DNA from 3 places in the Actinoplanes lobatus genome. Region 3 is predicted to be linked to each of the others. Evidence: riboswitches for the same ligand, from Rfam matches in the RefSeq annotation. Region 3 holds a riboswitch; each other region holds the start of a gene.
The links. Region 3 has a riboswitch for ZMP and ZTP ahead of BJ964_RS27255 (benzoate/H(+) symporter BenE family transporter). Riboswitches for the same ligand answer to the same signal wherever they lie in the genome.
Positions count from the first base shown of each region.

Region 1: it holds a riboswitch for ZMP and ZTP, as region 3 does, so the genes downstream of both, BJ964_RS12535 (glycine hydroxymethyltransferase) here and BJ964_RS27255 (benzoate/H(+) symporter BenE family transporter) in region 3, are expected to answer to the same signal.
Region 2: it holds a riboswitch for ZMP and ZTP, as region 3 does, so the genes downstream of both, BJ964_RS03480 (bifunctional 5,10-methylenetetrahydrofolate dehydrogenase/5,10-methenyltetrahydrofolate cyclohydrolase) here and BJ964_RS27255 (benzoate/H(+) symporter BenE family transporter) in region 3, are expected to answer to the same signal.

Region 1 covers NZ_JACHNC010000001.1:2,713,479-2,721,108, forward strand. The annotation lists rRNA gene BJ964_RS12520 (23S ribosomal RNA) at 1-247, shown strand, start outside; rRNA gene rrf (5S ribosomal RNA) at 349-465, shown strand; gene BJ964_RS12530 (hypothetical protein) at 625-987, shown strand; ZMP/ZTP riboswitch at 1,163-1,253, shown strand; gene BJ964_RS12535 (glycine hydroxymethyltransferase) at 1,274-2,698, shown strand; gene BJ964_RS12540 (discoidin domain-containing protein) at 2,987-5,155, shown strand; gene BJ964_RS12545 (putative bifunctional diguanylate cyclase/phosphodiesterase) at 5,334-7,247, shown strand; gene BJ964_RS12550 (ABC transporter substrate-binding protein) at 7,244-7,630, shown strand, end outside.
Region 2 covers NZ_JACHNC010000001.1:795,885-803,514, forward strand. The annotation lists gene dxs (1-deoxy-D-xylulose-5-phosphate synthase) at 1-968, opposite strand, end outside; ZMP/ZTP riboswitch at 1,111-1,193, shown strand; gene BJ964_RS03480 (bifunctional 5,10-methylenetetrahydrofolate dehydrogenase/5,10-methenyltetrahydrofolate cyclohydrolase) at 1,207-2,067, shown strand; gene BJ964_RS03485 (class I SAM-dependent RNA methyltransferase) at 2,381-3,658, opposite strand; gene BJ964_RS03490 (APC family permease) at 3,655-5,676, opposite strand; gene BJ964_RS03495 (potassium channel family protein) at 5,790-6,455, shown strand; gene BJ964_RS03500 (potassium channel family protein) at 6,452-7,120, shown strand; gene BJ964_RS03505 (DUF3159 domain-containing protein) at 7,117-7,630, opposite strand, start outside.
Region 3 covers NZ_JACHNC010000001.1:5,955,171-5,962,800, reverse strand. The annotation lists gene BJ964_RS27285 (GlxA family transcriptional regulator) at 301-1,254, opposite strand; gene BJ964_RS27280 (DJ-1/PfpI family protein) at 1,422-2,048, shown strand; gene BJ964_RS27275 (hypothetical protein) at 2,045-2,488, shown strand; gene BJ964_RS27270 (DUF3817 domain-containing protein) at 2,494-2,751, shown strand; gene BJ964_RS27265 (tetratricopeptide repeat protein) at 2,834-3,985, shown strand; gene BJ964_RS27260 (hypothetical protein) at 4,008-4,478, shown strand; gene BJ964_RS27255 (benzoate/H(+) symporter BenE family transporter) at 4,505-5,701, opposite strand; ZMP/ZTP riboswitch at 5,724-5,809, opposite strand; gene BJ964_RS27250 (DUF4037 domain-containing protein) at 5,844-6,845, shown strand; gene BJ964_RS27245 (carbohydrate ABC transporter permease) at 6,838-7,630, opposite strand, start outside.

The DNA of each region.
Region 1 (7,630 bases), 3.2 Mb from region 3:
TACGAGAGGACCGGGACGGACGAACCTCTGGTGTGCCAGTTGTTCCGCCAGGAGCATGGCTGGTTGGCTACGTTCGGAAGGGATAACCGCTGAAAGCATCTAAGCGGGAAGCCTGCTTCGAGATGAGGTATCCCACCACCTTTGAGTGGGTAAGGCTCCCAGCTAGACTACTGGGTTGATAGGCCGGAGATGTAAGCACGGTAACGTGTTGAGTTGACCGGTACTAATAGGCCGAGGGCTTAACCACCCTAAATTTTATGCTTAGCGTCCACTGTGTGATTCACAGCAAACGAACAACCACCCCGGGAGAAGTCTTGGGTTGCTGGTTTGTTCCACGCTGATGGCTGTTTCGGTGGTCATAGCGGAGGGGAAACGCCCGGTTACATTCCGAACCCGGTAGCTAAGCCCTCCAGCGCCGATGGTACTGCACTCGGGAGGGTGTGGGAGAGTAGGACGCCGCCGGACTCAACGTGATAGAAAGGCCCACCCCATGCGGGGTGGGCCTTTCTTTTTGCCCTGATCCGGAACCCGTTATCGTTCCGTTACCGAACTTCGCGAACCAAGACCGCCGGCCCGGCATCGCACCTTATGAATACGGGAGCTACGGGATTCGGGGAGAGCGCGATGCGACGGACGCTGGCGGTACTGACGGGGATCGTGGGACTGGCCCTGCTGGCCGGGTGCGGTCCTGCTGTCCAGGCCTCGGAGGGCGTTCGGCCGCCGGCCGCGGTGGTCTCCTCGTCGGAGAAGCCGGAGACGAAGCCGCAGGAGAAGGCCGCCGTGACGGTGCCGGCGGCGAAGACCGAGAAGTTCACCGGCGACGGGCTCGCTGAGGAGGCCGCGGCCGCTGAGACGGGTGTCACGACGCCGCTCCGGAGTGGGCCGGAGGCTGCCGGGTCTACCGGGAACGGCGGCCGTGCCGCAGTGCCGGCGGACCGGGATCCCGATGTCTCGATCATTGGGGACGGCGGGCACATCTACTGGTAAGGCCGTCGAGCAGGCGGAACAGCCACCTTCGGAACGGTCGCTGCCGCCGGGGATCTTGTCGTCACGGGGGCGATCAGGAGATCCGGCGGCAGCGGCGTAGCCGGGGGCGGTCCATCTGCTTCTGTCAGTGCTCCGGGCGTACCGGAAAAGGGGGGTTGGAAAGCCGGTATGCTGGCGGGCAGGCCGTGACTGGCGCGTTCGGATGGTTGACCATCGGGGAGCGGCCTCGTCGAGATGACGACTTGCCGTGCGCCTGGGCCTCTTCGCTTCGTGATAGGGAGGTCCCATGCCTGAGTTGAACGCCGAATCCACCGCCTTCCGCGCCGCCCTCGAGGTGGTCCGGTCCGTGGAGCCGCGGATCGCCGACGCGATCGCGCAGGAGCTGACCGACCAGCGTGAGTCGCTGAAGCTGATCGCGAGTGAGAACTACGCTTCCCCGGCTGTCCTGCTCGCCATGGGTAACTGGCTTTCCGACAAGTATGCGGAGGGCACGATCGGCCGTCGTTTCTACGCCGGCTGCCAGAACGTCGACGCCGTCGAGTCGATCGCCGTCGAGCACGCCAAGGCTCTGTTCGGTGCGCCGTACGCCTACGTTCAGCCGCACTCCGGCATCGACGCGAACCTGGTCGCCTACTGGGCGATCCTGGCCGACCGGGTCGAGGTGCCGTACCTGAAGAAGTTCGAGAAGCGGCAGATCAACGACCTGACCGACGCCGAGTGGGCCGAGCTGCGGCAGGCGTTCGGCAACCAGCGGCTGCTCGGCATGTCGCTGGACGCCGGTGGCCACCTCACCCACGGGTTCCGGCCGAACATCTCCGGCAAGATGTTCGACCAGCGCAGCTACGGCGTCGACATGGCGACCGGCCAGATCGACTACGCGGCGCTGCGGGAGACGGCCCGGGAGTTCAAGCCCGCGGTGATCGTCGGCGGCTACTCGGCGTACCCCCGGAAGGTCAACTTCGCGACGCTGCGCGAGATCGCCGACGAGGTGGGCGCCACCTTCATGGTGGACATGGCACACTTCGCCGGTCTGGTCGCGGGTGGCGTGTTCACCGGTGACTTCAACCCGATCCCGCACGCGCACATCGTCACCACCACCACGCACAAGAGCCTGCGCGGCCCGCGTGGTGGCGCGGTGTTCTGCCAGCCGGAGCTGTCCGCCCAGGTGGACCGCGGCTGCCCGATGGTGCTGGGTGGCCCGCTGCCGCACGTGATGGCGGCGAAGGCGATCGCGTTCGCGGAGGCCCGCCGGCCGGAGTTCTCGACGTACGCGCAGCAGATCGTCACCAACAGCCAGGCGCTCGCCGAGGGTCTGCTGAAGCGGGGCGTGCGGCTGGTCTCCGGCGGCACCGACAACCACCTGGTGCTGATCGACGTGCACCCGTTCGGCATCACCGGCCGCCAGGCCGAGCAGGCGCTGCTGGACAGCGGCATCGTCACCAACCGCAACGCGATCCCGCAGGACCCGAACGGCGCCTGGTACACGTCGGGCATCCGGATCGGCACGCCGGCGCTGACGAGCCGCGGCCTGGGCGTCGCGGAGATGGACCAGATCGCCGAGCTGATCCACAACGTGCTGTCGGCGACCACGCCGGCCGAGGGGTCGAAGGCGAAGTTCAACCTGGACCCGGCCCTGGCCGACCGGATCAGCAAGCAGGCCACCGAGCTGCTGGCGCCGTTCCCGCTCTACCCGTCGGTCGACCTCGGCTGATCTTCTTCTCTTCGGAGCCCTTCACCCCGCCGGGTGGAGGGCTCCGTCGTCTTTGTGTCCTTCTTCCTCAATGTGAGTTGTTACGAACGTTAGCGGAACCGGTTCCGGAATCTCTGTTATTGACGGTCCCGAATCGCCCCAGCCAGCGAGAACATGTTTTGAGCTGGGAAAACCCGCGCCGGTTCCGGAACCGCGCCGAAGTCTGGATTGTGAACCGGGGAACTCTTAGCGTCAGGAGTCGGGTGAGCGCTCTCCCATGATCATTCTTCTTCCGTCCTAGGAGATGCCATGTCCGTTCCCAGACGCTCGCCCTGGCGGCGCGGCGCCGCCGGTGGCCTGGTGGCCGTGCTGGTCGCCGGGCTGACCGCGATCACCGGCAGCAGCGCGGCCGCCGCCGAGGTCCTGCTCTCGCAAGGAAAGCCGGCCACCGCCTCGTCCACCGAAGCGCCCGGCGCCTACCTCGCCACCGAGGCGGTCGACGGCAACACCGGCACCCGCTGGTCGTCGGCCTTCGCCGATCCCCAGTGGCTCCAGGTCGACCTGGGCACCTCCCAGGCGATCACCCGGGTCGAACTGAACTGGGAGACCGCGGCCGCCAAGGCGTACCAGATCCAGGTCTCCGACAACGCGTCCAGCTGGACCACGGTCTACTCGACGACCACCTCGACCGGCGGCAACCAGTCGCTGGCCGTCACCGGCACCGGCCGGTACGTCCGGATGTACGGCACGCAGCGGACCACCACCTACGGCTACTCGCTGTGGGAGTTCAAGGTCTTCGGCGAGACCGGCGGCGGAGGCGTTCCGGGTGGCGGCAGCCTCGGCGCCAACGTGGTCGTCTTCGACCCGTCGATGTCGTCGGCCACCATCCAGGCCCGCGCCGACGAGATCTTCCGCCAGCAGGAGTCGGCCCAGTTCGGCACCGGCCGGTACGTGCTGGCGTTCAAACCGGGCACCTACAACAACCTCAACATCCAGGTCGGCTTCTACACGTCGGTGGTCGGCCTCGGACAGAACCCGCAGGACGTCCGGATCAACGGGGACATCACCGTGGACGCCGGCTGGTTCCAGGGCAACGCCACCCAGAACTTCTGGCGCTCCACCGAGAACCTGTCGGTCTACCCGGTGAACGGGGCGAACCGCTGGGCCGTGTCGCAGGCGGCGCCGTTCCGTCGGATGGACGTGCACGGTGACCTGAACCTGGCGCCCAACGGCTACGGCTGGGCCTCCGGCGGCTACATCGCCGACTCCCGGATCAGCGGCTCCGAGGGCCAGTACTCGCAGCAGCAGTGGTTCACCCGGAACAGCCAGATCGCGTCGAACACCAACGCGGTCTGGAACCAGATGTTCGTGGGTGTGCAGGGTGCCCCGTCGGGCGCCGCCTACCCGAACCCGCCCTACACCACGATCGCGGCGACCCCGGTCATCCGGGAGAAGCCGTACCTCTACCAGAGCGGCGGCGACTACGCGGTCTTCGTGCCCAGTTTGACGAGCAACTCGTCCGGGGTGAGCTGGGCGAACGGCAACACGCCGGGCGCCGGCATCCCGCTGAGCCAGTTCTACGTGGCCAAGCCGGGTGACACCGCGGCGCGGATCAACCAGGCGCTCGCCCAGGGCCTGAACCTGATCTTCCAGCCGGGCATCTACCAGATCGACCAGACCATCAACGTGACCCGGGCGAACACCGTCGTCCTCGGCCTCGGCTACGCCACCATCATCCCGGTGAACGGCGTGACCCCGATGCAGGTCGCCGATGTCGACGGTGTGAAGATCGCCGGCATCCTGTTCGACGCGGGTACCACCAACTCGGCGAACCTGCTGGTGATGGGCCCGAACGGATCGTCGGCCAACCACGCCGCCAACCCGTCGACCGTGCAGGACGTGTTCTTCCGGATCGGCGGCTACATCGCCGGCAAGGCCACCAACAGCCTGCTGGTGAACAGCAACAACGTGATCGTCGACCACATCTGGGCGTGGCGGGCCGACCACGGCAACGCCGGGACGTACGGGTGGAACGTCGCGACCGGTGACAGCGGCCTGATCGTCAACGGCCAGGACGTCATCGGGTACGGGCTCTTCGTCGAGCACTACCAGAAGTACGAGGTGGTCTGGAACGGCAACGGTGGCCGGACCTACTTCCTCCAGAACGAGATGCCGTACGACCCGCCGACCCAGGCCGCCTGGCGGACCGGGGCCAACGGGTACGCCGCGTACAAGGTGGCCGACTCGGTGACCACGCACGAGGCGTGGGGCATGGGCAGCTACTGCTACTTCAACGTGAACCCGTCGATCCACGCGGACCGTGGGTTCGAGGTGCCGGTCAAGTCCGGTGTGAAACTGCACAACCTGCTGACCGTGTCGCTGGGCGGCAACGGGGTCATCGACCACGTCGTCAACACCACCGGAGGAGCGGCTCAGGGGACGGCGACGGTCCCGTCGTACGTCGTCAACTTCCCCTGACATCCACCACGCCGGTGATCTTCGCGGGGGTGGCTCCGGCCACCCCCGCACCCGCCGATTCCCTCAAGGCACACCACCGGATGTCGATCAGCCTCGCATGAGGTTGCGTCGGGATGGTCGGCAAGTAGGCGCAAGGACCAGTTCCCGTCTGTTCGCGACGTACGCCGCGGCTAGCCTGGTGCCGGTCGTCGCGCTCGCCGCGGTGATGATGCAGGGCTACCAGCAGGACGCGGCCGAGCAGGGCGAAGCGCAGGGACTGGCGCAGGCCGCCGTGATCGCGGAGATGGCGATCGGGCCCGCGCTCGGCGGTGAGGAGGCGTCCGGCGCACGCGGCGGAGGGCTCACCGACGGGTTGAGCGCATCACAGACCGAAGGCATGCACCGTGCCACTGAGCACGCCATCTTTCACGGGCTGGTGCTGCGCCTGCGGGTGCGCAGCTTCACCGGGCAGGTGGTCTTCTCCGATGACGGGTCGACCAGCGGTGGGGTACCGGTCGCCGACCCGGACTTCCAGGCCGCCGCGAACGGGGGCTCGCGCGCCCAGGTGATCAACGGGGACGTCGACGTGATCCGGGTGCTGCAGCCGCTCATCACGAGCGCCTCGGGGCAGTCGATCGGTGTGCTGGAGCTGTATCTGCCGTACGAGCCGATCGCCAAGCAGTTGCGGGAGCAGGTCAACAGCACCTGGTGGCGCATGGGTGGCGGGCTCGCCGCCCTCTACCTGGTGCTGGCGCTGCTCGCCTGGTGGACCACCCGGTCGCTGAGCCGGTATGCAGCGCGGCAGGAACACTCCGCTCAGCACGATGCGCTGACCGGCCTGCCGAACCGGGCGGCGTTCCGGACCCGGGCCGAGGCGGTGCTCGCCGCGGCGGCCCGTGACGGCAGCCAGGGCGCGGTCGTCCTGGTCGACCTCAACCGGTTCAAAGAGGTCAACGACACGCTGGGCCACCTTGCCGGCGACGAGTTGTTGCAGGTGGTCTCCACGCGGATGCGTGCCGCGCTGGGTCCGGAGAACATCCTGGCGCGCCTGGGTGGCGACGAGTTCGCCGCGGTGCTGCCGGGCCGTGACGCGGTGGAGGCGATGGCGCTGTTGGAGACGGTGCACGAACGGGCCTCCGAGGAACTGGTCCTGAACGGGGTGCCGCTGAGGATCGAGGCCAGCTTCGGTGTCGCCCTGTACCCGGAACACGGCATTGCGTTCCAGCAACTGATGAACAGTGCCGACGCTGCCATGTATCAGGGGAAGCGTGGCACCGCGGACATCGTGATCTTCAGTGGTGCCGGGGCCGGTCATCCGCACCAGTGGCTGATGGTTCAGGCCGAACTACGGCACGCGCTGGAGCGGGATGAACTGGTGCTGCACTATCAGCCGAAGGTGGGCCTGCCCGGGGGTGAGGTGCGGGGCCTGGAGGCGCTCGTACGCTGGCAGCACCCGCAACATGGGCTACTCCCGCCCGGCGAGTTCCTGCCGGCCGCGGAGCATTCCGGGCTGATCGTGCCGCTCACCGAGTGGGTGCTGCGCCGGGCGCTCGCCGACCAGTCGTGCTGGACGGCGACGGGGCAGGACTGGGCACTGTCGGTGAACGTCTCGGCCCGCAATCTCGAGGTCCCGGGTTTTCCGCAGTTCGTCCTGAACCTGCTCGCCGAGGTCGGCACCCCCGTGCACCGGCTGATCCTGGAGGTCACCGAGACCGCGCTGGTCAGCGACATGGACGCGGCGGTACGCGCGATCGCCCAGCTGGGCGCGTCCGGCATCGGGATCTCGGTCGACGACTTCGGCGCCGGATACACCGGCCTGTCACAGCTGCGCGGGCTGCCCATCACCGAGATCAAGATAGACCGGGTGTTCGTCGCCGATGTGGCGCACGATCCGCAGAGTCAGGCCATCGTGCGTTCGGTGATCGAACTGGCGCACGGTCTCGGCAGCCGGGTCACCGCCGAGGGTGTCGAGACGCCGGAGGTGTGCCAATGGCTGGCCGAGGTGGGCTGCGACGAGGCGCAGGGCTATCTGTTCGGGCGTCCGGTGCCCTGGCCACAGGTCAGTCCGGTTCCCGTCGTGCCGTCCACCGAGGTAGAAGGGGTGAGTAGATGAGGCGCTTGATGGCCGCGGCCGGTGTCCTTCTGATGCTGGTGACGGGCGCCTGCTCGCGGGGCGGCTCGGATGAGCAGAGCGATCCCTTCGACGCGACCGCCGGTGTGGCGGTCGACCCGGAGTTGCACGACAGGCTGCCGGAGTCGGTCCGGAACACCGGGTTCATCCGGCTGGTGACGGATGCCAGTTACGCGCCGATGGAGTACTTCGCCGCGGACGGGCGCACCATCATCGGGTTCGAGCCGGACCTGGCCGCCGCACTCGGTGGGGTGCTCGGCATCCGTGCCGAGATGGTGGTGGGCCCCTTCAACACGGCGCTGGACGATGTGGTGGCCGGCACCTACGACGGGGTGCTGTCGATGATGACGGACACGGCCGAACGG
Region 2 (7,630 bases), 5.2 Mb from region 3:
GTCGGCGCGGCCAGCAGCTTGCCGGTCTCCACGTCGAACGCGCTGCCCGGGCCGTGCAGGCAGTCCGCCTCGTCCTGCTCGGCGGGGAGGTAGCCGTAGCCCTTCTTCGTGACCGCGTGCACGATGACCGGGGCGTTGAAGCCCTTGGCCCGGCGCAGCGCCGACTCCATGGCCTGCTGGTCATGGCCGTCGACCGGGCCGATGTACTTCAGGCCCAGGTCCTCGAACATCGGCTGCGGGCTGATCGCGTCCTTGATGCCCTTCTTGACCGCGTGCAGCACCTCGAAGACCGGCTTGCCCACCACCGGGGTCTGGCCCAGCGCGTCCTTGACCAGGTCGAGCACCTTCTCGTAGCCCGGGTTGAGGCGCAGCGTGGACAGGTGGTCGGCGAGACCGCCGATGGTCGGCGCGTAGGAGCGGCCGTTGTCGTTGACCACGATCACCAGGCGGTTGCGGGTGGCCGCGATGTTGTTCAGCGCCTCCCAGCACATGCCGCCGGTCAGCGCGCCGTCACCGACGACCGCCACCACGTGCCGGTCCTCGCCACGCAGGGTGAACGCCTTGGCCAGGCCGTCCGCGTACGACAGGGCGGTGGAGGCGTGCGAATTCTCGATCAGGTCGTGCTCGCTCTCCGCCTGGCTCGGGTAGCCGGTCAGGCCACCGCGCTGGCGGAGCAGGTCGAAGCCGTCCTGCCGGCCGGTCACGATCTTGTGAACATACGCCTGATGGCCGGTGTCGAAGAGGATCTTGTCGCGCGGGGAGTCGAAGACGCGGTGCATCGCCAGGGTCATCTCGACCACGCCCAGGTTCGGACCCAGATGACCGCCGGTGCGCGAGACCTTGGCCACCAGGAAGTCACGAATCTCGGCCGCGAGCAGGGTCAACTGCTCAGCGGTCAGTCGCTTGAGATCACCGGGTTCGGTGATGCTGCTCAGCAGGCCGGCCGGGGTCGAGGGGGAGTCACTCATGAGGGCAGAGTCTATCGGTGCCCCGCCGCGCCGCGACTTGAGCGAACGGACCGTCACCAATCCTCCACACAATTGGGACCTCCCCCGACCGGCGCGAATCGAACCCCCGGCTGGTTCTCCGGCACGACCTTCGGGCATTCTGGGAGCACACAGCGACTGGCGGCACGGGGATGGTCGAACCATCGGGGAGCTCGTCACGAGGAGTCGACCGCCTGGGCTCCCCGCACGAGGAGTCCACATGTCCACCGCACGTCTTCTGCCCGGCGCCCCGGTCGCCGAATCGGTCCTCGACGACGTCCGCGAACGTGTCGCACGTCTCCAGGAGCGCGGCATCCAGCCCAGCCTCGCCACCATCCTGGTCGGTGACGACGACGCCAGCGCCGGCTACATCCGGATCAAGCAGAAGCAGGCCGCCGAACTCGGCTTCTCCTCCCCGCACCAGCACCTGAGCGGTGACGTCACCCAGGCCGACCTGCTCAAGGTGATCGCCGACTTCAACGACGACAAGAACGTGCACGGCGTCCTCATCCAGTACCCGATCCCGGCCCACCTGGACTACGACGCGGCCCTGCAGACCCTCGACCCCGACAAGGACGTCGACGGCATGCACCCGCTCAACATGGGCCGGCTCGCCGTCGGCCTGCCCGGCCCGCTCCCCTGCACCCCGGCCGGCATCGAGGCGCTGCTCGCCTTCCACGGCATCGAGATCTCCGGCCGCGAGGTGGTCATCCTGGGCCGCGGCGCCACCCTGGGCCGCCCGCTCGCCATGCTGCTGGCGCAGAAACGCCCGACCGCCAACGCCGCCGTCACCGTGGTGCACACCGGCGTCAAGGACTGGCCCCGCTACACCCAGCGGGCCGACGTCCTGATCGCCGCGGCCGGCGTCCCCGGCATCGTCAAGCCCGAACACGTCAAGCCGGGCGCGGTCGTCATCGGCGCCGGCGTCCGCTACGAGGGCCGCCGCCTCCTCCCGGACGTCGAGGAGTCCTGCGCCGAGGTGGCCGGCGCCATCACCCCCCGTGTCGGCGGCGTCGGCCCGACCACCGTCGCGATGCTCTTCCGCAACGCGGTAACGGCCGCCGAACGAGCAAACCCCTAAAGCCCTTCATCGGTACGGGGTGGGCCGCACCCGCCAAATCCACCCCGTCCCGCCGGCTCCACGCGATCCAGCTGCCGGGGCACGCCTTTGCCGCGCCCGCCGGGCTGAGCCTGATTGCTCCGCTTCGCTCCGCGGCAAAACGCTGGGCCTAATTGCTCCGCTTCGCTCCGCGGCAAAACGCCTTGTAACCGGTGTCGAGGCAGGCGATTTCCCGCCACAGCACACCCCGCTGCGTCGGCAAATCGCTTGCCTCGACACCGGCGGCGTTTTGCGTGAGTGTGGGTGCTTTCGTGGTGGTGTGGTGTGGTGTGGGTCAGGCGGGGGTCAGGTGGGCCACGCACTCGACGTGCTGGGTCATCGGGAAGCAGTCGAAGGCACGGACTTCCTTGACGTGCCAGCCCTCGGCACGGAACGTCTTCAGGTCACGGGCCAGGGCGGCCGGGTCGCAGGCCACGTAGGCGACGGCCCGCGGACGGGCCGCCGCGACGGCCCGGACCACCCGGGCGCCGGCGCCGGCCCGGGGCGGGTCGAGGACGACCAGGTCGACCGGGCCGGCGACGCGGCGCCGGGACAGCGCCACCTCCACGCGGGCCTCGACGATGTCCAGGTGGGGCAGGTCGGCCAGGTTGGCGCGGGCGGCGGCCACCCCGGCCGGGGACGACTCGACGACGGTCACCCGGGCCCCGGTCCGCCCGGCGATCGCGGCGGCGAACAGGCCGGCGCCCCCGTACAGATCCCAGGTGGTCTCGCCGGCGGCCGGCCGCAGCATCTCCAGGACCGCCGTGACCAGGGTGTCCGCGGCCTGCGGGTGAACCTGCCAGAAGCCCTGCGGCGGGATCCGCCAGGCCCGTCCGGCCGCCTGCTCGGTGACCTCGGCCGGTCCGGAGAGCCGGATCAGCGAGCCGCCCTCCGGCGCCTCCCCGAGGTCGTCGCCGTGGGCCGGGCCGGCCGTGCCGGACGGGCGGCCCAGCACCGCGACGTCCCCGCCGGTGGAGGCGACGGCCTGCACCGCGTCGACGTCGGGCCAGTCCCCGGCGAGCACGTCCAGGTCCTGGATGGCCGGATGGGCGATCCGGCAGCGGTCGATCGGCACCACCTGGTGCGACCGGTGCTGCAACAGCCCGGGGCGCCCGGCCGCGTCGACCGCGTACCGCACCCGGGTCCGCCATCCGAGCAGCGGATCCTTGGCGGGCAGCGGCTCCACCCGTACGAAAATGCCCTCGGGGTCGAGACCGGCCAGACGGACCAGCTGTTCCCGGACCACCTCGGCCTTCCACCGCAGCTGGGCCTCGCCGGAGGCGTGCTGGAGGTCGCAGCCGCCGCACCCGCCCGGATGGGCGTAGGGGCACGGCGGGGTGACCCGGTCCGGGGACGGCTCGTGGATCTCCACGGCGTCGGCTCGCAGGTATCCGCGGTGCAGCTCGGTGATCTCGGCGGTGACCCGCTCGCCGGGCAGGGCGTGCCGGACGAAGATCACCCGTCCGTGCGGGCCGCCGAGCCGGGCGACACAGTGCCCGCCGTGCGCGGGCGCGCCCACGGTGACCTCGACCCGGTCCCCCTCGACCAGGTCGTCGATGATCGCACCGGTCATCGTGGCGCCTCGTCTTCCTCGTCGTGGATACGCGGTCCACGAGCCGGCGCCCGGGTGAGGCCCCGGTCCATCCGGTCGAGGTCCCGGTCCTGGCTGGATTGCAGCTGCCAGGGCACGCTGGTGACCATCACGCCGGGCTCGAACAGCAGCCGGCCCTTGATCCGCAGCGCGCTCTGGTTGTGCAGCAGGTTCTCCCACCAGCGGCCCACCACGTACTCCGGGACGAAGACGGTGACCACGTCGCGCGGTGACGCGCGCCGGGTGTTCTTCACGAAGTCGATGATCGGCCGGGTGATCTCCCGGTACGGCGAGTCGACCACCGTGAGCGCGACCGGCAACTGCCGCCGTTCCCACTCGGCCTGGATGGCCCGGGTGTCGTTGTCGTCGACGTTGACGGTGACCGCGGTGAGCGTGTCCGGCCGGGTGGCCTGCGCGTAGGCGAGCGCACGCAGGGTCGGCTGGTGCACCTTGCTGACCAGCACGATGGCGTGGTTGCGGGACGGCAGCACGGGCCGCTCGTCGGTGGGTTTGAGCTCCTCGGCGACCCGGGTGTAGTGCCGGTGGATGGCGACCATCAGCCCGTAGATCACGATCATGGCGGCGATCGCGATCCACGCCCCGAGCAGGAACTTGGTGATCAGGACGACGATGAGCACGGCGCCGGTGAGGATCATGCCGAACGTGTTGATCGCCCGGGACCGGATCATCTGCCGGCGCCGGATCGGGTCACGCTGGGTCCGCAGGTGCCGGTTCCAGTGCCGGATCATGCCGGCCTGGGACAGCGTGAACGACACGAACACGCCCACGATGTACAGCTGGATCAGCCTGGTGACCTCGGCCTCGAAGGCCACGATCAGCACCATGGCGGCGCCCGCCAGGAAGAGGATGCCGTTGCTGAAGGCCAGCCGGTCGCCGCGGGTGTGCAACTGGCGGGGCAGGTAGCGGTCCTGGGCGAGGATCGAGCCGAGCACCGGGAAGCCGTTGAAGGCGGTGTTCGCGGCCAGGAAGAGGATCAGGGCGGTGACCGCGCCGACCAGGTACAGCATGAACGAACCGGATCCGAAGACGGTCTCGGCGAGCTGGGTGGTGACCGTCTTCTGGACGTAGCCCTCGGACGCGGCGTTCGGCACGATCTGCAGCAGCGGGTCCTCCACATACTGCAACTTCGTGCGCTGGGCCAGCAGGATGATGCCCGAGAGCATGACGATCGCGAGCCCGCCGAGCAGCATCAGGGTGGTCGCCGCGTTCTTGCTCTTCGGCTTCTTGAAGGCGGGCACCCCGTTGGAGATCGCCTCCACGCCGGTGAGCGCGGCGCAGCCCGAGGAGAACGTCCGAAGCAGCAGGAAGGCGAACGCCATCTGGGTCAGATGGTGTTCCTCGGCGTCGATCGTCAGGCCCGCGCTGGGCGCCCGCAGGTCCTCGCCGAGCACGAAGACCCGGAACACCCCGATGAGGATCATGCCGACGATGACCACGATGAACAGGTAGGTGGGAACCGCGAAGGCCGCGCCGGACTCCCGCAGGCCACGCAGGTTGAGCGCGCTGAGCAGGACGATCGCGAGGATGGCGATGGGCACCTTGTGGGTGGCGACCCAGGGGACCACCGAACCCAGGTTGCTCACCCCGGAGGAGATCGACACCGCGACCGTGAGGATGTAGTCGACCAGCAGCGCGCTGGCGACGCCGAGCCCGGCCTTCGGCCCGAGGTTGACCGTGGCCACCTCGTAGTCGCCGCCGCCGGACGGGTAGGCGTGCACGTTCTGCCGGTAGCTGGCGACCACCGTCACCATCACCACCGCGACGGCCAGCGTCACCCAGGGAGAGAAGGCGTACGCCGCGGCGCCGGCGATCGACAACGTCAGCAGGATCTCGTCGGGCGCGTACGCCACGCTGGACAGCGCGTCGCTCGCGAAGACGGGCAGGGCGATCCGCTTGGGCAGCAGCGTGTGCTGGAGCTTGTCCGAGCGGAACGGCCGGCCCAGGAGCAGCCGTTTGGCTAGGGAGGTGGTACTTGCCACGAGTGCCAAGCGTACGGGCGGACCTTTCGGCGTGTGGTCCGCCCCGGACAGCGCTCGCAACAGCGGCATGGCAGGCTCACACTGATCGGTACTGAATCGGGAGGGCACGGACCGTGCACGTGGTGATCATGGGGTGTGGCCGGCTCGGTTCGACGCTGGCCCAGAAGCTCGACGCTCAGGGTCACCAGGTCGCGGTGATCGACCGGGACGCCGACGCGTTCCGGCGTCTCGGGGACAACTTCGGCGGCGTCACGGTCAACGGCATCGGCTTCGACCGGGACGTGCTGCGCGCCGCCGGCATCGAGCGGGCGGACGCCTTCGCGGCGGTCTCCAGCGGCGACAACTCGAACATCATCTCGGCCCGCCTGGCCCGCGAGACGTTCGGCGTCTCCCGGGTGGTGGCCCGGATCTACGACTCCCGCCGCGCGCAGGTCTACGAGCGGCTGGGCATCCCGACGATCGCGACGATCCGGTGGGCCGCCGACCGGATGTACCGGTTCCTGGTGCCCTCGGACCGGGTCGAGGTGTTCCGCGACCCGACCAGCGTGGTCAGCATCGTGGAGACCCCGTTGCACCGGGACTGGGTCGGCCGCACGGTCAAGACGCTGGAGGACCGGACCGGCGCCCGGGTGGCCTACCTGGTCCGCTTCGGGGTGGGCACCCTCGCCGTGCCGTCCACCGTCCTCCAGGACGGCGACCAGGTCTACATGATCGTCACCGACGAGACCGTGGAGCAGGTGCTGGACATCGCCCAGGGCGCCGACAAGGAAGGGAACTGATCGTGCGGATCGCCATCGCCGGCGCCGGCAACGTGGGCCGGTCCATCGCCCAGGAACTGATCGGCAACGGTCACGAGGTCATGCTGATCGAGCGGCAGCCCCGGCAGTTGTGCCCGGAGCGGGTGCCGGAGGCCCGCTGGGTGCTCGCCGACGCCTGCGAGCTGAGCAGCCTGGAGGACGCCGACCTGGCCGGTTGTGACGTGGTGGTCGCGGCCACCGGCGACGACAAGGCCAACCTGGTGGTGTCGCTGCTGGCCAAGACCGAGTTCGCGGTGCCCCGGGTGGTCGCCCGGGTGAACCGGGCGGAGAACGAGTGGCTCTTCAACGAGCAGTGGGGCGTCGACGTCTCGGTGAGCAAGCCCCGCCTGATGGCCGCCCTGGTCGAGGAGGCGGTGACGGTCGGCGACCTGGTCCGGCTGATGACCTTCCGGCAGGGCGAGGCGAACCTCGTGGAGATCACCCTGCCGAAGAACGCGCCCTACGAGGGCCAGCCGGTCCGCTCGGTGCCGATGCCGCGGGATGCCGCCCTGGTCGCCATCCTGCGCGGCAAGCGGGTGGTGGTGCCGACCCCCGACGATCCGCTGGAGGCCGGCGACGAGCTGATCTTCGTGTGCACCGCCGAGGTGGAGGACCAGGTCCGCGCCGTGGTCCTCGGCTCCGACTAGGCGACGGCGGTGTCCCGGCGCTGCGCCGACGTCACCCGGTGGATGGCCCAGATGGTGAAGGCGAACGTGGCGGCGTAGATCGGCCAGCTCACCAGGATGCGCACGATGCCGAGCGCGTTCGCCTTGTCCATCGCGTAGAGGACCGCCTGGATGCCGGCGCGCGTGCTGAGCGAGACGGCCCAGAGCACGGTCAGCCACTGGAAGGTACGGAAGAGCGGGCCGTTGTCGAACCAGTCCTGCTTGCCCTTGTTGGCCATGATGCCCCAGGCGTACCCGATCAGGGGTTTGCGGACCGTCACCGAGACCAGCAGCACCGCCGCCTGACCGAAGGTCAGCAGGATGCCGGGCAGGTAGAAGTCCTTGGCGTCGCCGCTGCGCCAGGCCAGCCAGGCGCCGAGCGCGATGCCGAAGAGGCCGTTGACCGCGTGCCGGACCGGCTGCCGGCGGGCCAGCCGCACCGCGCCGATGGCCAGCGCCGAACCGACCGAGCCGATGATCGCCCACAACAGG
Region 3 (7,630 bases):
GTACGACGCGATACGGCCACCCGGGATGTACTGGCGATACACGCATCACCGGTACTCGCCGTGATCATCACATCGATCACGTGCTACGGCGGACGCCGCGCTCGAGGAAGATCCGGGCCGGGCCCCACAGGGTCACCGGACCGGTTGACACGTCACCTCGAAAACGGTGACGCGATCATCGAGCATCCCCCTCGACCCGGCCGACCGGTCCGGTGCGAGACAGGGTGAGGCCCGTTCGCCACCCGGTCCCTGTCGGGGTCATTGCCGCTGTCCACCACCGTCGCCGGGCACGGCAGCGGCTCACCGGGCCTCCGCGGTCTGAAAGGCCGCCCGATACGCGTACGGGCTGGTGCCGACGATCTTCTTGAACCGCTCACGGAAAGCCGTCGACGACCCGAATCCCGCCTGGCCGGAGATCCGCTCGATGGAGTGGTCGGTGGCCTCCAGCAGGTACTGCGCCTGACGGATCCGCGCACGCAGCAGCCATTGCAGCGGCGTGGTCCCGGTCTGCTCCCGAAACCGGCGGTTCAGGGTGCGGCAACTCATCCCCGCCTGCTCGGCGATGTCGTCGAGCGACAGTGCCCGGTCCGCGTTGTCCTGCATCCACTTCAGCACCGGCTCCAACTCGGACCCGCGCGGAGTCGGTGGCTGATCATGAACGATGAACTGCGCCTGGCCACCCTCCCGCTCCAACGGCATGACCGAGAGCCGGGCCGCGTCGGCCGCGACCGCCGACCCGTGATCGCGCCGGATCAGATGCAGGCACAGATCGAGCCCGGCGGCCGCGCCGGCCGAGGTGAGGAACTGCCCGTTGTCGACATAGAGAACATCAGGATCAACTTCCACTTCCGGGTACGCCTCCGCGAGCCGCTTCGTGGCCAGCCAGTGTGTGGTCGCACGCCGCCCGTCGAGCAGCCCGGTGGCGGCGAGAACGAACGCGCCCGCGCAGATCGACGCGATCCTGGTGCCGTCGGCCGCGGCCGAACGCAGAGCGCCGAGCACCCGCGGTGGGAGCGGGGCGGCCGGATCGGCGCAGCCCGGAATGATGATCGTGTCCGCGTCGGCCAGGGCGTCCAGCCCCCATGGTGGCGTCAGGTGGAAGGCGCCGGAGTCGACGGGGCCGCCGAGCCCGCAGACGCGGACCCGGTAGGCGGGCCGGCCGTCCGGCAGGCGGGTCCGGTTGAACACCTCGATCGGGGTGGACAGGTCGAAGGGGATGACGCCGTCCAGGGCGAGCACGGCCACGGTGAGCATGGCGCGAAGGTACTGCCCGGACGGGCGCCCACCAAGCCGCGGACAGCGATCCTGTGGATAACTCGTCACTGGCGAGAACCCGTTGATACCTGGCAATCCAGCCACTTCTCGGTGGGACGACCAATTCCTAGGGTCATCTTGTTCCCCACGAGAAGGACTGATTCGCGTTGCTTGCACAGATCGTGTTGTTCGACGGATTCGACCCGTTGGACGTCATCGCACCGTACGAGGCTCTGGTGGCCGGCGGGATCCCGCGGGTCGAGCTGGTGTCCGCCGGGGGGCCGCGTGCCGTCCCCAGCGGGATCGGCCCCCTGACCCTGAACGCGACCGCCCACCTGGATCCCGAGCGGGCGGACCTGGTCGTCGTCCCCGGGGCGGCCGCCGCGGCTCTGGACGAGATCCCGGCGGTGCTGGCCCGCGCGCTGGAGACCCCGCTGCCCGGGATGCTCGCCGTCGTCCTGAACCGGCCGGGCGCGATCACGGCCACGGTCTGCGGCGGTTCGCTGCTGCTGGCCATGGCCGGGCTGATCACCGGCCGTCCCGCCACCACCCACCAGTTCGGTCTGGACGCCCTCACCGCGGCCGGCGCCGTGGCGATCGACGCCCGTATCGTCGAGGACGGTGACCTGGTCACCGCCTCGAGCGTCACGTCCGGTCTGGACCTGGGCCTCTACCTGCTCGAACGAACCCTGGGTGCCCCGTCGGCCCATGCCGTCGAACGCCTCTTCCACCACGAGCGCCGGGGCACCGTCTGGCGCCCCGCCCCCGCCGCTGCCCAGCCGGTCATCCGATGACGAAGTTCCTGTTGTCCGTGCACGTTCTCGCCGCGATCATCGCGATCGGGCCGGTCACCGTCGCCGCCAGCATGTTCCCGGCCGCGATTCGCCGGGCCGGACCCGGCGCCGGCCGGGATCTCGCCGTGCCCCGCTCGCTGCACCGGATCTGCCGGGTCTACGCCGCGCTCGGCATCGTGGTCCCGGTGTTCGGGCTCGCCACCGCGAACAGTCTCGGCGTCCTCGGCGACGCCTGGCTGCTCACGTCGATCGCGCTGACCGCGGCCGCCGCGGCCGTGCTGGTGCTGGCGGTCCTTCCCCGTCAGCGGAGGTTGCTGGCCACGGTGGACGGCCCGGGAGCGCCGGCCCGGCTCGCCATGTTCACGGGGCTGTTCAACATCCTCTGGGCGGTGGTCACCGTGCTGATGATCGTGCGGCCCGGCTCGACCACCGGAGCGTGACACCCATGCCCCTCCGTATCGCAGCGGCGGCCGAGCTGGCGACATTGCTGGTCCTGTTCGCGAATCTGGCCACCGTCCACTGGCCGCCGGTGTCCTCGGCGATCGGCCCCCTGCACGGCTGCGCCTACCTGTTCGTGATCGTCCTCGCCGTCCGGGAGACCCGATCCACCGGCACTCGCCTGGCAGCCCTGATCCCGGGCATCGGCGGCCTTCTGGTCCTGCGCCGCCTGGCCGCCGAACGCCGGCACGGCCGGGCGACCTGACACCGTGCCGGGCGATCCGTCGTCCCCGTCCGCGATCGCGGCTGTAACCGATCCTGGGCGGGGACGGGCATAATCGCCAGCCGTGAGTGAAGTGGCGGCGTATCAGCGGGCGAGTTCCCTCCTCGACGTCGGCCGCGACGCTCAGGCCGTCGAGACCCTACGGGCCGCGCTGGCCGGGACGCCGGACGACGCCGCCCTTCTCACCCTGCTCTCCTTCGCCCTGCGCCGCCGGCGTGATCTGCCGGGAGCGCTGGCGGCCGCCGAGGCGGCTCTCGCGGCCGAGCCGGGCCGTCCCGAGGCCCACGTCGAGCACGCCGAGACCCTGCTCGCCCTGCTGCGCGACGGCGACGCCCGGACGGCCGCCGAGCAGGCCGTCCGCCTGGCCCCGAACCGCCCGTCCGGGCATCTGGTGCTGGCCCGCGCGCTGGCCGCCGACCGGCACCTCGCCGAGGCCCGGGCCGCCGCCGCACGCGGGCTGGCGCTGGCGCCCCGCTCGGTCGAGGCCCTGCTCACCGTGGCTGACGTGGCCCGTGACGCCGGCCGCCGGGATGAGGCCGAGGAGGCGGCCCGCGCCGCCCTGCGTATCGATCCGGACAACGACTACGGCCGCTGGCTGCTCGCGATGCTCGACGCCGAACGTCTTCGCGTCCGCCGTTCCCTGCGCACTCTGCGTGATGTCGCCCGGGACAATCCCGCCCGCCCGAACGTGCTGTCGATGACCTGGCCGATCCGTCGGCTGCTGTCCGGCCTGCGCCGCTGGCTCACCGTGGCCGTCGTGCTGACCTGCGCGGCCGCCCTGATCGCCGTCCGGTTCCCGCCGATGCTGCCGCCCAGCCGCCTGATGGCAGCCACGTTCGTGCTGCTCGCGACCGGTTTCAGCCTTCGCCTGCTGCTGCCGGCGGGTGCTCTTCCCTGGCGCAGCCTTCAGCTCACGCCGCCGCTGCTGCGCCGTGCGCTCTACGCCCGCATGGTCACCGCGGTCGTGCAGGCCGGGCTCCTCATCGGGTACGCCGCCACCTCGACGACCTCACTGACGGTGATCGCGGTCGCCCTCGTACCCCTGCAGTTGCTCCTGGGTCTGATCGCCGCGATCGGCGCCCATCTCGACGATCCGGGCCACATGCACGCGCTTCGTGACATCGCCCGCCAGCTCCGCGAGCTGCGTGCCGAGCTGCGCCGATGGTGGGCCGAGACCCGCCGCGAGTTGCGCGACGCCTGGCGCGACGACCCGTGACCAGGCCGTATCGTGCGGTTTCATGAGCTACGACCTCACCTTCCTCGCCAAGAGCGACGACCAGGACTGGGAGGATGCGCTGGAGGCGCTGGAGGAGGAACAGGGCGACGACGGCGGGTCCCCGGACCGGGCCGCGTGGGACCGGATCGTGGCCGACGCCCGCGAGTTCCTGGGCGACGTGGAGCTGTACGAGGACGGGTCGTATCTGGAGCTGGATCACGAGGCGACCGGCATTCAGCTGAGCCTGTACGCGCGGGAGGCCGGGATCGCGGTCCCCTACTGGTATTCCGGCCAGGACGCCGAGCGCATCGTCGCCCTGATCTACCGGCTGGGCCTGGTCGTCGAGCGCCACACCGGGCTGGCGGGCTACGACGGCCAGGTCGGGCTGGGCGTGGCGGAGGCGGCCGGGCAACCCGAACTCGCCGTGACGATTTTCGACCAGGTCGCCCGCTCGTTCGCCAGCCGCGGCATCGTGAGCCCCAGCAACGAGTAGGCCGTCCGGCACCACCCGTACCCGGCTCAGACCGCTACCTTCGCCTCGCGGCGAAACGCTCCGGTGGCCGCCGCGGTGAGCAGGCCGGCGATGAGTCCCCAGAACGCCGACCCGACGCCGAGCAGTTCGATGCCGGAGGCGGTGGCCAGAAGCGTCACCACGGCGGCCTCGCGCCACCGGTCGTCGCGCAGGCCGGTGGTCAGGGAGCTGCCGATCGTCCCGAGCAGGCCGATCCCGGCGATCCCGAGCACGAGCACCGCGGGCAGCGCGGCCAGCAGTGAGGTGATGGTCGCCCCGAGCGCGGCCACGCAGAGGTAGAACACGCCGGCCCACACCGAGGCGAGATACCGGCGCTTGGGGTCGGGATGCGCGTGCGGGCCGGTGCAGATCGCCGCCGTGATCGCGGCCAGGTTGAGGCCGAACGCGCCGAACGGGGCGAGCACCAGGTTCACCGCCCCGGTCCAGGTGATCAGCGGCGACACCGGCACCTGGTAGCCGTCGTTGCGCAGCACGGCGACGCCCGGCAGGTTCTGCGACGCCATGGTGACCACGAACAGCGGCAGCGCCACCCCGATGATGGCCTGCCAGGTGAACGACGGCATCGTGAACACCGGCGACGCCCAGCCGAAACGCACCTCGCCCGGCCGGAACGAGCCGGTCGCCGCGGCCACCGCGATCCCGGCGGCCAGCGCGGTGAGCACCGCGTACCGGGGAAGGAACCGCCGGGCCACCAGGTAGGTGCCGAACATCGCGGCGATCAGCGGGAGGTCCTGGTTGGCGGAGGCGAACAGGCCGATGCCGAACTGGATCAGGACACCGGCGAGCAGCGCGGACGTCAGCGACGTCGGCACCCGGTCCATCATCCGGCCGAACCAGCCGGTCACGCCGGTCAGCGTGATCAGCGCGGCGGACACCACGAACGCGCCGATCGCCTCCCGCATGGTGGCGCCTTCGAGGCCGGTGACCAGCAGCGCGGCGCCCGGCGTGGACCAGGCGGTGACGACCGGCGCCCGGAATCGCAGCGACAGGCCGATGCAGGTGACGCCCATGCCGACGGCGAGCGCCAGCATCCAGGAGGCGAGTTCCGCGTCGTCGGCGCCGGCCGCGCGGGCGGCGCTGAACACGATCGCCGCCGAGCTGGTGAAGCCGATCAGTACGGCGAGCAGTCCCGCGTTGACCGCGGACGGCGGGGCGTAGTCGAGGATTCTGCGCTGGTCGGACAAGGTTTGACTCCGCGTGGGTGGGACGGATCGCCCAGGCGCGCGGCACAGCCGTGTCGGCAGGCCGCTTCCCGGTGGTGTCCCACCTCAGCGCCAGTCACGGCCCACCGGCAGACTACGCGACGCCGGTGGCACCATGCCTGACATGTCCCCTGCGTTTGTGTCCGGTGTGGAACTGTCCCGCCGCTTCTACCAGTCGATACGCCCACTGCTGCCGAACGTCGCCCACACCGCCGCCCTGATCGGGCCCGGCTCGGAGGTCCTCGGCTTCGACACCGAGCGCTCCACCGACCACGACTGGGGGCCACGCCTGCAACTGTTCCTGAGCGCGGCGGACCTGGCCGCGCACGGTGACGCCATCCGTGCCCGGCTGGACGCGGACCTGCCGGACAGGGTCGCCGGGCACGCCACCACCGTGCTGCCGGGCCGTGGTGTGGTGGTCGCCGAACTGGGCGCCTGGCTGACCGGGCGGCTCGGGTTCGACCCGCGGGACGGGATCACCGACCGGGACTGGCTGGCCACCCCGGCGCAGGCGCTGGCCGAGGTCACCGCGGGTGTGGTGCACCACGACGGCCTCGACCGTCTGCACCGGGTCCGCGAGTCGCTGGCCTGGTATCCCGACGACGTGTGGCGCTACGTGCTGGCCTGCCAGTGGCAGCGGATCAGCCAGGAGGAGTCCTTCGTCGGCCGCTGCGGTGAGGTCGGCGACGAGCTGGGTTCGGCGGTGGTGGCGGCCCGGCTGGCCCGTGACCTGATGCGCCTGGTCCTGCTGATGAATCGCCGGTATCCGCCGTACAGCAAGTGGCTGGGCACCGCGTTCGCCCGGCTGCCCGGGGTGGACGGGCTGCGGACGGCGCTCACCGCGGGCCTGACCGCCGCCAACTGGCACGCCCGCGAGCATCACCTGGTCGTCGCGTACGAGACGGTCGCCCGCATGCACAACGATCTCGGGCTGACCGACCCGGTCGACCCGAAGGTGCGGTTCTTCTTCGACCGCCCGTTCCGGGTGATCGGCGGCGGCCGGTTCGCGCAGGCGCTGGCCGGGGACGCGGTCCGGCCGCTGATCGGGGCGGTCGACCAGTTCGCCGACAACACCGATCTGCTCGGTCACGCGGAGCGGGCGCGGGCCGTGGGCACGGTCATTTGACGGCTCCCGAGGTGATGCCGGAGATGATGCGGCGCTGGGCGACGGCGAAGACGCCGATCAGCGGAAGGCTCATCAGGATCACGTACGCGAAGATCAGGTGCCAGTTGTTGAGGTAGAGCCCGGCGCTGGCCACCTGGAACAGGTTCAGCGGCAGGGTGTCGATCCGGCCGCCGATGACGAAGAAGGCGTAGAAGACGTCGTTCCACACGTACAGGCAGATCAGGATGGTGGCGGTGGCGAGAACCGGGCGCAGCAGTGGCAGCACGACACGACGGAAAACCGCGAACGGTCCGGCGCCGTCGATGCGCGCGGCCTCCTCGAGGGATTCCGGGATGGTACGCACGAAGCCCGTCACGAAGAAGATGACCGTGGACAGGTAGATCCCGACGTACACGCCGATCATCCCGACCGCGGTGCCGGCGAGGCCGAGCTGGCGCAGCAGCAGGACCACCGTGACGACCGCCGGAGGCAGGATGATGCCGCTGATGCCGAGGGCGTAGAGCACCGCGGTGAGCCGGGATCCGCGGCGGGCCAGCACCCATGCCGCCATCGAGCCGAGCAGCAGCACGATCGCCACGGTCGGCGCGACGATCAGCAGGCTGCCGAGCAGGGCGGCCGGGATGTCCGCGTCGGTCCACACCTGCCGCAGGTTGTCGAGCAGGTGCCATTCGCTCGGCGGGGTGAGGTCCGGATCGACCGCCTCGCCCTGGCTCTTGCCGGCGGTGGCGATCACCAGCCAGAGCGGCACCCCGATCACCACGGCGACCAGGAGCAGCGCGAACACG